DNA from 2 places in the Bradyrhizobium sp. AZCC 1721 genome. Region 1 is predicted to be linked to the other one. Evidence: riboswitches for the same ligand, from Rfam matches in the RefSeq annotation. Region 1 holds a riboswitch; the other holds the start of a gene.

What was found. A riboswitch is a leader RNA that binds a small molecule or an ion and turns the genes downstream of it on or off. The one in region 1 is predicted to bind S-adenosylmethionine.
Region 2: it holds a riboswitch for S-adenosylmethionine, as region 1 does, so the genes downstream of both, metX (homoserine O-acetyltransferase MetX) here and V1273_RS32070 (O-succinylhomoserine sulfhydrylase) in region 1, are expected to answer to the same signal.

What each region holds. Positions count from the first base shown of each region.
Region 1 is NZ_JAZHSB010000001.1:6,715,315-6,718,723, reverse strand. Features, by position in the region: gene V1273_RS32075 (SGNH/GDSL hydrolase family protein) at 1-469, shown strand, start outside; gene V1273_RS32070 (O-succinylhomoserine sulfhydrylase) at 643-1,836, opposite strand; SAM riboswitch at 1,908-1,987, opposite strand; gene V1273_RS32065 (2'-deoxycytidine 5'-triphosphate deaminase) at 2,107-3,213, shown strand; gene V1273_RS32060 (alpha/beta hydrolase) at 3,233-3,409, opposite strand, start outside.
Region 2 is NZ_JAZHSB010000001.1:1,016,328-1,019,736, reverse strand. Features, by position in the region: gene metW (methionine biosynthesis protein MetW) at 1-239, opposite strand, end outside; gene metX (homoserine O-acetyltransferase MetX) at 241-1,503, opposite strand; SAM riboswitch at 1,586-1,665, opposite strand; gene V1273_RS04935 (chorismate mutase) at 1,830-2,678, shown strand; gene hisC (histidinol-phosphate transaminase) at 2,706-3,409, shown strand, end outside.

The sequences.
Region 1 (3,409 bases):
GAAGCGGCTGCAGACCTCCGTGATCGACTTGCGTCCGGATCTGGTGATCTGGCAGGTCGGCACCAATGCGGTGCTGCGCAACCTCGATCCCGCCGAGACCGTCAAGCTCATCGACGAAGGCATCGCACGCATTCAGGCTGCGGGCTCCGACGTCGTGCTGATCGATCCGCAATATTCGCCGCGGGTCAACGAGCACGCCGAAAGTGCCGGCAAGATGATGAAGCTCTTGAACAAGACGGCCGAGCTTCGCAAGGTCGGCATCTTCCCGCGCTTCGCGGTGATGAAAGACTGGCACGAGCGGCAGGCGATTCCGATCGAGAATTTCGTGATCGCCGACGGCTTGCACATGAGCGACTGGGGCTATGCCTGCTTCGCCCAACTGCTCGGCGACGACATCATCAAGTCGGTCGGCCAGATCAAGCTCGGCGTCGCCGTGCCGTCTGATGTGCGAGCCTATCGGCCGATGTAGCCGTCGTCCCTGCCTCCGTGCGCAATCGCGCACTCGGCGCAGGGACCCATACGCCGCGGCCCTGGTGATTAGAGGCGGTGGTTGACGCCTTGCTTAACCCACCACACCCTGTGGTTATGGGTCCCTGCGTTCGCAGGGACGACACCTGTTGTGTGGCTACGCGCGTAGCGAGCTCACGCCTTCTCCAGCGCCTGTGCAAAATCCTCGATCAGATCATCCGCATGCTCGAGCCCGGCCGAGAAGCGGATAAAGCCTTCGCTGATGCCGAGCTCGGCGCGCGCCTCTGGCGTCAGCCGTTGATGCGTCGTCGTCGCAGGATGGGTGACGAGGCTCTTGGCGTCGCCGAGATTGTTGGAGATGCGCGAGATCTGCAACGCATTGAGGACGCGGAAGGCGGCGGCCTTGCCGCCCTTGACCTCGAAGCCGATCAGCGTTGAACCGCCGCGCATCTGCTTCTTCACCAGCTCCGCTTGCGGATGATCGGCGCGGCCGGGATAGATCAATCGCGAAATCTTCGGATGGCTTGCCAACGCCTCGGCGATTTTCGCCGCGTTGTCGGTCTGCGCGCGTACCCGCACGCCCAACGTCTCCAGTCCCTTGAGCAGGACCCAGGCGTTGAAGGGCGAGAGCGATGGCCCGGTCTGGCGCATGAAGTTGTGAATGTGCTCTGCGATGAAGGCTTCGGACGAGAGAATGATGCCGCCGAGGCAGCGCCCTTGACCGTCGATATGTTTGGTTGCGGAGTAGACCACGACGTCGGCGCCGAGCGAAAGCGGGCTCTGCCAAATCGGCGTGGCAAAGACGTTATCGACGACCAGCCGTGCGCCGCCCTTGTGCGCGATCTCGGCAATCGCCGGAATATCGAGCACATCGAGCGTCGGGTTGGTCGGGCTCTCCAGAAAGAAGGTCTTGGTGTTAGGCTGCAATGCGCGCTGCCATTGGTCGAGATCTAGGCCGTCGACCAGCGTCGTTTCGATCCCGTAGCGCGGCAGGAGGTCCTGCACGACGTAAAGGCACGAGCCGAACAGGGCTTTCGAGGCTACCACATGATCGCCGGCTCTGAGCGGTGCGAGGATCGCGGTCGTCACCGCGGCCATGCCGGTGGCGGTGGAGCGAGCAGCTTCCGCGCCTTCGAGCTCGATCATGCGGCGCTCGAACATTGAAATCGTAGGATTGGAATAGCGCGAATAGATAAAGCCGGGATCCTCGCCCTTGAAGCGCGCCTCGCACTGCTCCGCGCTGTCGTAGACATAGCCTTGGGTGAGGAACAGCGCTTCCGACGTCTCGCCGAATTGCGAGCGCAGCGTGCCGCCGTGGACGAGGCGGGTTTCGGGACGAAAACGCTTGGTAGAACCAACTTCAGACATGTGACCTCCGTCGTGACCACCGGAAAATGGTCACAAAAAAACCGGCCTGGAAGAATTTCCACAGGCCGGGATCACACGTGTCCCCGGCCTGTTTAGCTACTTATTTAACGTGGCTGCAAGCCGGCCGGCTCAAATCACCACGGGATAAGTCATGCTGATATTCGCTTGCGCCCTTTCAGTCAAGGCAGCCATCGGATAACCCCTAAAAGCCCATATTTACGAGGTTTGGATGACATTTGGGCATCCAGGGCCACCTCAGAGGACCGCGCCGTGTCGTTCACGCTTCCGCCCGACGGTAACGGAATTCTCCCCGACCGCATGATCGCGGCGATGGCGGATGCGGGCCTGATCCTGCCGGCCTATCCGTTTGTCGAGAGCCAGATCCAGCCCGCAAGCCTCGATTTGCGCCTCGGCGACGTTGCCTATCGGGTGCGCGCGAGCTTCCTGCCTGGGCCGGGCGCGACCGTCGCCGAGCGCATCGACGAATTGAAGCTGCATGAAATAAATCTCTCCGACGGCGCGGTGCTGGAGACCAATTGCGTCTACATCGTGCCGCTCCTGGAAAGCCTCGCGCTGCCGCCGGAGATCGTGGCCGCCGCCAATCCGAAGAGCTCGACCGGACGGCTCGACGTCTTCACCCGCGTGATTGCCGACGGCACCCGCCGCTTCGATATGATCGGCGCGGGCTATCACGGCCCGCTCTATGCCGAGATCAGCCCGAAGACGTTTCCGGTGCTGCTGCGGGAGGGCTCGCGGCTATCACAAGTGCGTTTCCGCACCGGAGATGCCATCCTCAATGCCGACGAGCTCGACGCGCTGCATGGCGCCGAGCGCCTCGTCGATATCGATGACGCCGATCTCGCCAATGGCGTGGCGCTGTCGGTCGATCTGTCCGGTGAGAACACTAGCGGCTTCGTCGGCTACCGCGCCAAGCGCCACACCGGTGTGGTCGACGTCGACCGCCGCGGCGGCTATGCGGTCGATGAATTCTGGGAGCCGATCCCGGCACGGTCAGACGGCAGCCTCATCCTCGATCCCGGCGAGTTCTACATCCTGGCCTCGAAGGAGGCCGTGCAGGTGCCGCCGGATTACGCCGCCGAAATGGTGCCGTTCGATCCCCTGGTCGGCGAATTCCGCGTGCACTACGCCGGATTCTTCGATCCCGGCTTCGGCTATGCCGGTGCCGGCGGGCAGGGCGCGCGCGCCGTACTCGAAGTGCGCTCGCGCGAGGTGCCGTTCATCCTCGAGCACGGCCAGATCGTCGGCCGTCTGGTCTACGAGAAAATGCTGTCGCGGCCCGACGCGATGTACGGCCAGCGCATCGGTTCGAACTACCAGGCGCAGGGGTTGAAGCTCTCCAAGCACTTCCGGGTGTGATCGCCTGCGCCGGCGCGCCTCAGCCGCGCACGTCAGAGATAAACTCGCCGATCTGCGCAATCGCCTGACGGGCTTCCGGCAACACCGGCACGAATAATTGCCAGACGTGCGGCATGCGCCGCCAGATCTCGAGCTTGCTGCGCGGATTGTGCGACCGCAGCTTCTCCACCATGCGGACGGCGTCGTCCTTCAGAAT
Region 2 (3,409 bases), 5.7 Mb from region 1:
ACCACGGCGAGCCCCTTGGCGACGCAGCGATTGACGCCCTCGCGCGACAGCTCGATGCCGCGGCCATCGATGCCGCGGCTCTCCAGAAGTTGCAGCAATTCGCCGTCGCCGCAGCCGACGTCGAGCACTTTTGAGCCAGCCGGAATCATTTCGGCGACGAGGAGATGATCGGTGCGATATTTGCCGGTGCGATCGGGCGCGATGCCGCCGAGCGACAGGGCCTGTTCCTGTAACGCCATGTCAGGCTCTATCTCTCTTTTTTGACGCGTTTTCTTCACGCGAACCGGTATCCACTTCGCTCGAAAACGCTTTGCTATCAAGGCCGCGCGCATTGCCCGCGGATTCCAGGAAGGCGCGAGAAATGTCGAAGAACTCGGGCACGTCGAGCAGGAAGGCATCGTGGCCGCGGTCGGTCTCGATCTCGGCGAACGACACTCGCGCGCTCGAAGCATTCAGCGCATGCACCAGCGCCCGCGATTCCGAGGTCGGAAACAGCCAGTCGGAGGTGAACGACACCACGCAGAAGCGGGTCTTGATGCCGCGAAACGCTTCCGCCAGCACGCCGTCATGGTCGGCGGCGATATCGAAATAGTCCATCGCGCGCGTCAGGTAGAGATAGCTGTTGGCATCGAAGCGCTCGACAAAGGAAGAGCCCTGATAGCGAAGATAGCTTTCGACCTGAAAATCCGCATCGAACGAAAATGTCGGCAGCTCGCGATCCTGCATCCGCCGCCCGAACTTGCGATGCAACGCGGCGTCGGAGAGATAGGTGATGTGCCCTGCCATCCGCGCCACCGCCAGTCCGCGATGCGGATGCGTGCTGCGCTCGAAATAGCGCCCATGGTGCCAGTCCGGATCAGCCATCACGGCCTGCCGGCCAAGTTCGTGAAACGCGATATTTTGCGCCGAATGGCGCGTCGAGCAGGCGACCGGTAGCGCCGAAAACACCCGTTCCGGATAGGCTGCCGTCCATTGCAGCACCTGCATGCCGCCCATCGATCCGCCGATCACGCATAACAATGTTTGGATGCCCAGCCGGTCGAGCAACATGGCCTGCGCGCGGACCATGTCGGGAATCGTGATGATCGGAAAATCCAGTCCCCACGCCTTGCCGGTCGCCGGGTTGGTCGAGGCCGGACCGGTCGATCCCATGCAACCGCCGATCACGTTCGAACAGAGGATGAAATATCTGTCGGTATCGAGCGGCCGCCCTGGACCGACCATGATTTCCCACCAGCCGGCCTTGCCGGTCAGAGGATGCACGTTGGCGACATGCTGATCCAGCGTCAGCGCGTGACAGATCAGGATCGCGTTGGAGCGGTCGGCGTTCAGTTCGCCATAGGTCTGGTACGCGATCTGGAATGGCGCGAGATCGATGCCGCAATCGAGCTTCAAGGGCTGCTCGATGCCGAATTGGGCCACCGGCGAGGTCGGATGATCGGCCTCGTGGGCGCGGTCCTCGCTGTGAATCGACGGGCTGGATACCGACTGCAATTGTGTCATCCCGACCTTCCTCCTCGCGGAGGTCCTTACAGACAGAAATCAGGCCGCAAAAAACCCGGCCTGAACGAAAGGTTCGGCCGGGATCAATCTGTCCCCGGCCTGTTTAGCGAGTTGTTTAACGTGGCTGCAAGCCGGCCGGCTCAAATGACCACGGAATGGAACAAAGCTAGTCCGAAGCAGGTCCCTCGTCAAGGCAGCCGCATGGTTAACCCTGCACCGATCATGGCGGATCTGACGTTTCTCTTTGCTTTCGACGGCCGTCTTTTCTAATCAATGCACCTTGCTGGGTGGTGATTTCAGACCGATCCGGCGCTGAAGGTTTTAACATGTCCAAGGCTCCCCCGGCTCCGCCCTCGCTGCAGGAATTGCGCAAGGAGATCGACGCGATCGACGAGCAGGTCCATCGCCTCTTGATGGCGCGCGGCGACATCATCGACCGCCTGATCCAGGTGAAGCAGACCCAGGAGGTGGGGTCGGCGTTCCGGCCCGCGCGCGAGGCCAGCATGATGCGCAGCCTGGTCGAGCGCCATCGCGGCATCCTGCCGCTCGATACCATCGAGAGCATCTGGCGCGTCATCATCTCGACCTTTACTTACGTCCAGGCGCCGTTCTCGGTGCATGCGGACGTCTCGGTCGGCGAGCCCGCGATGCGGGATTCGGCGCGGTTTCACTTCGGCTTTGTCGTGCCCTATGTCGGCCATTTCAGCGCACAGGCCGCGGTTGAAGCCGTGGCGAAATCCAAGGGCGATCTGGCGCTGGTCTCGGCGGTCTCGAGCCGCACGCCGTGGTGGAGCGCGCTGGAAGCCGAAGGCGCGCCAAAAATCATTGCCCGGCTGCCGTTCCTCGAGCGCGCCGATCATCCGGCCGCGCTGCCGGTGTTCGTGATCTCGCGCGTGGCCGATGATGCCATGGTGACGGAGGTGCAGATGTGGAGCGTCCGCGTCTCGGGGTGGAACGCCGATATCGCCCGCGCGCTCGCCCCGCTCGCCGAAATCGTCGCCGTGCCCGATACCGCTTTCGACGGCGCGGCGCTTTTGGTGTCGGATGCCGGCGCCGGGTTCGAAAAGATCAAGACCGCCCTGATCCAGGCCGGCGCCTCGGTGCGCTCATCGGCTCTCGTCGGCAGCCACGCAACACGCTATACGGTGCCCCCGAACGGGTCGGCGAAGCCTTAAACGCCGTCCGAAATTCCGGAGTTGAAGATGAACCGCCCCGTGCCGAATCCCGGCATTCTCGATATTGCGCCCTACACGCCCGGCAAGAGCCCGGTGCCGGAGCCGGGCCGCAAGGTGTTCAAGCTGTCGGCCAACGAGACCCCGTTCGGGCCGTCGCCGAAGGCAATCGAAGTCTACAAGCACGTGGCTGATCATCTGGAGGACTATCCGGAAGGAACCTCACGGGTGCTGCGCGAAGCGATTGGGCGCGCCTACGGGCTCGATCCCAACCGCATCATCTGCGGCGCCGGCTCGGACGAAATCCTCAACCTTTTGGCGCACACCTATCTCAGCCAGGGCGATGAGGCGATCTCGACCGCCCACGGCTTCCTGGTCTATCCGATCGCGACGATGGCGAACGGCGCCAAGAACGTTGTCGCGCCCGAGACCAATTTTACCGCCGACGTCGATGCCATTCTCGCGCGCGTGACGCCGCGCACGAAACTGGTGTGGCTCGCCAACCCGAACAACCCGACCGGCACCTACGTGCCGTTCGACGAGGTCAAGCGATTGCGCGCTGGCCTGCCGCCGCATGTGCTGCTGGTGCTCGACGCTGCGTACTCCGACTATGTGTCGCGCAACGATTACGAGCTCGGCCTGGAGCTGGTGGCCACCACCGAAAACACCGTGATGACGCACACCTTCTCCAAGATTCACGGGCTGGCGGCTTTGCGGATCGGCTGGATGTTCGG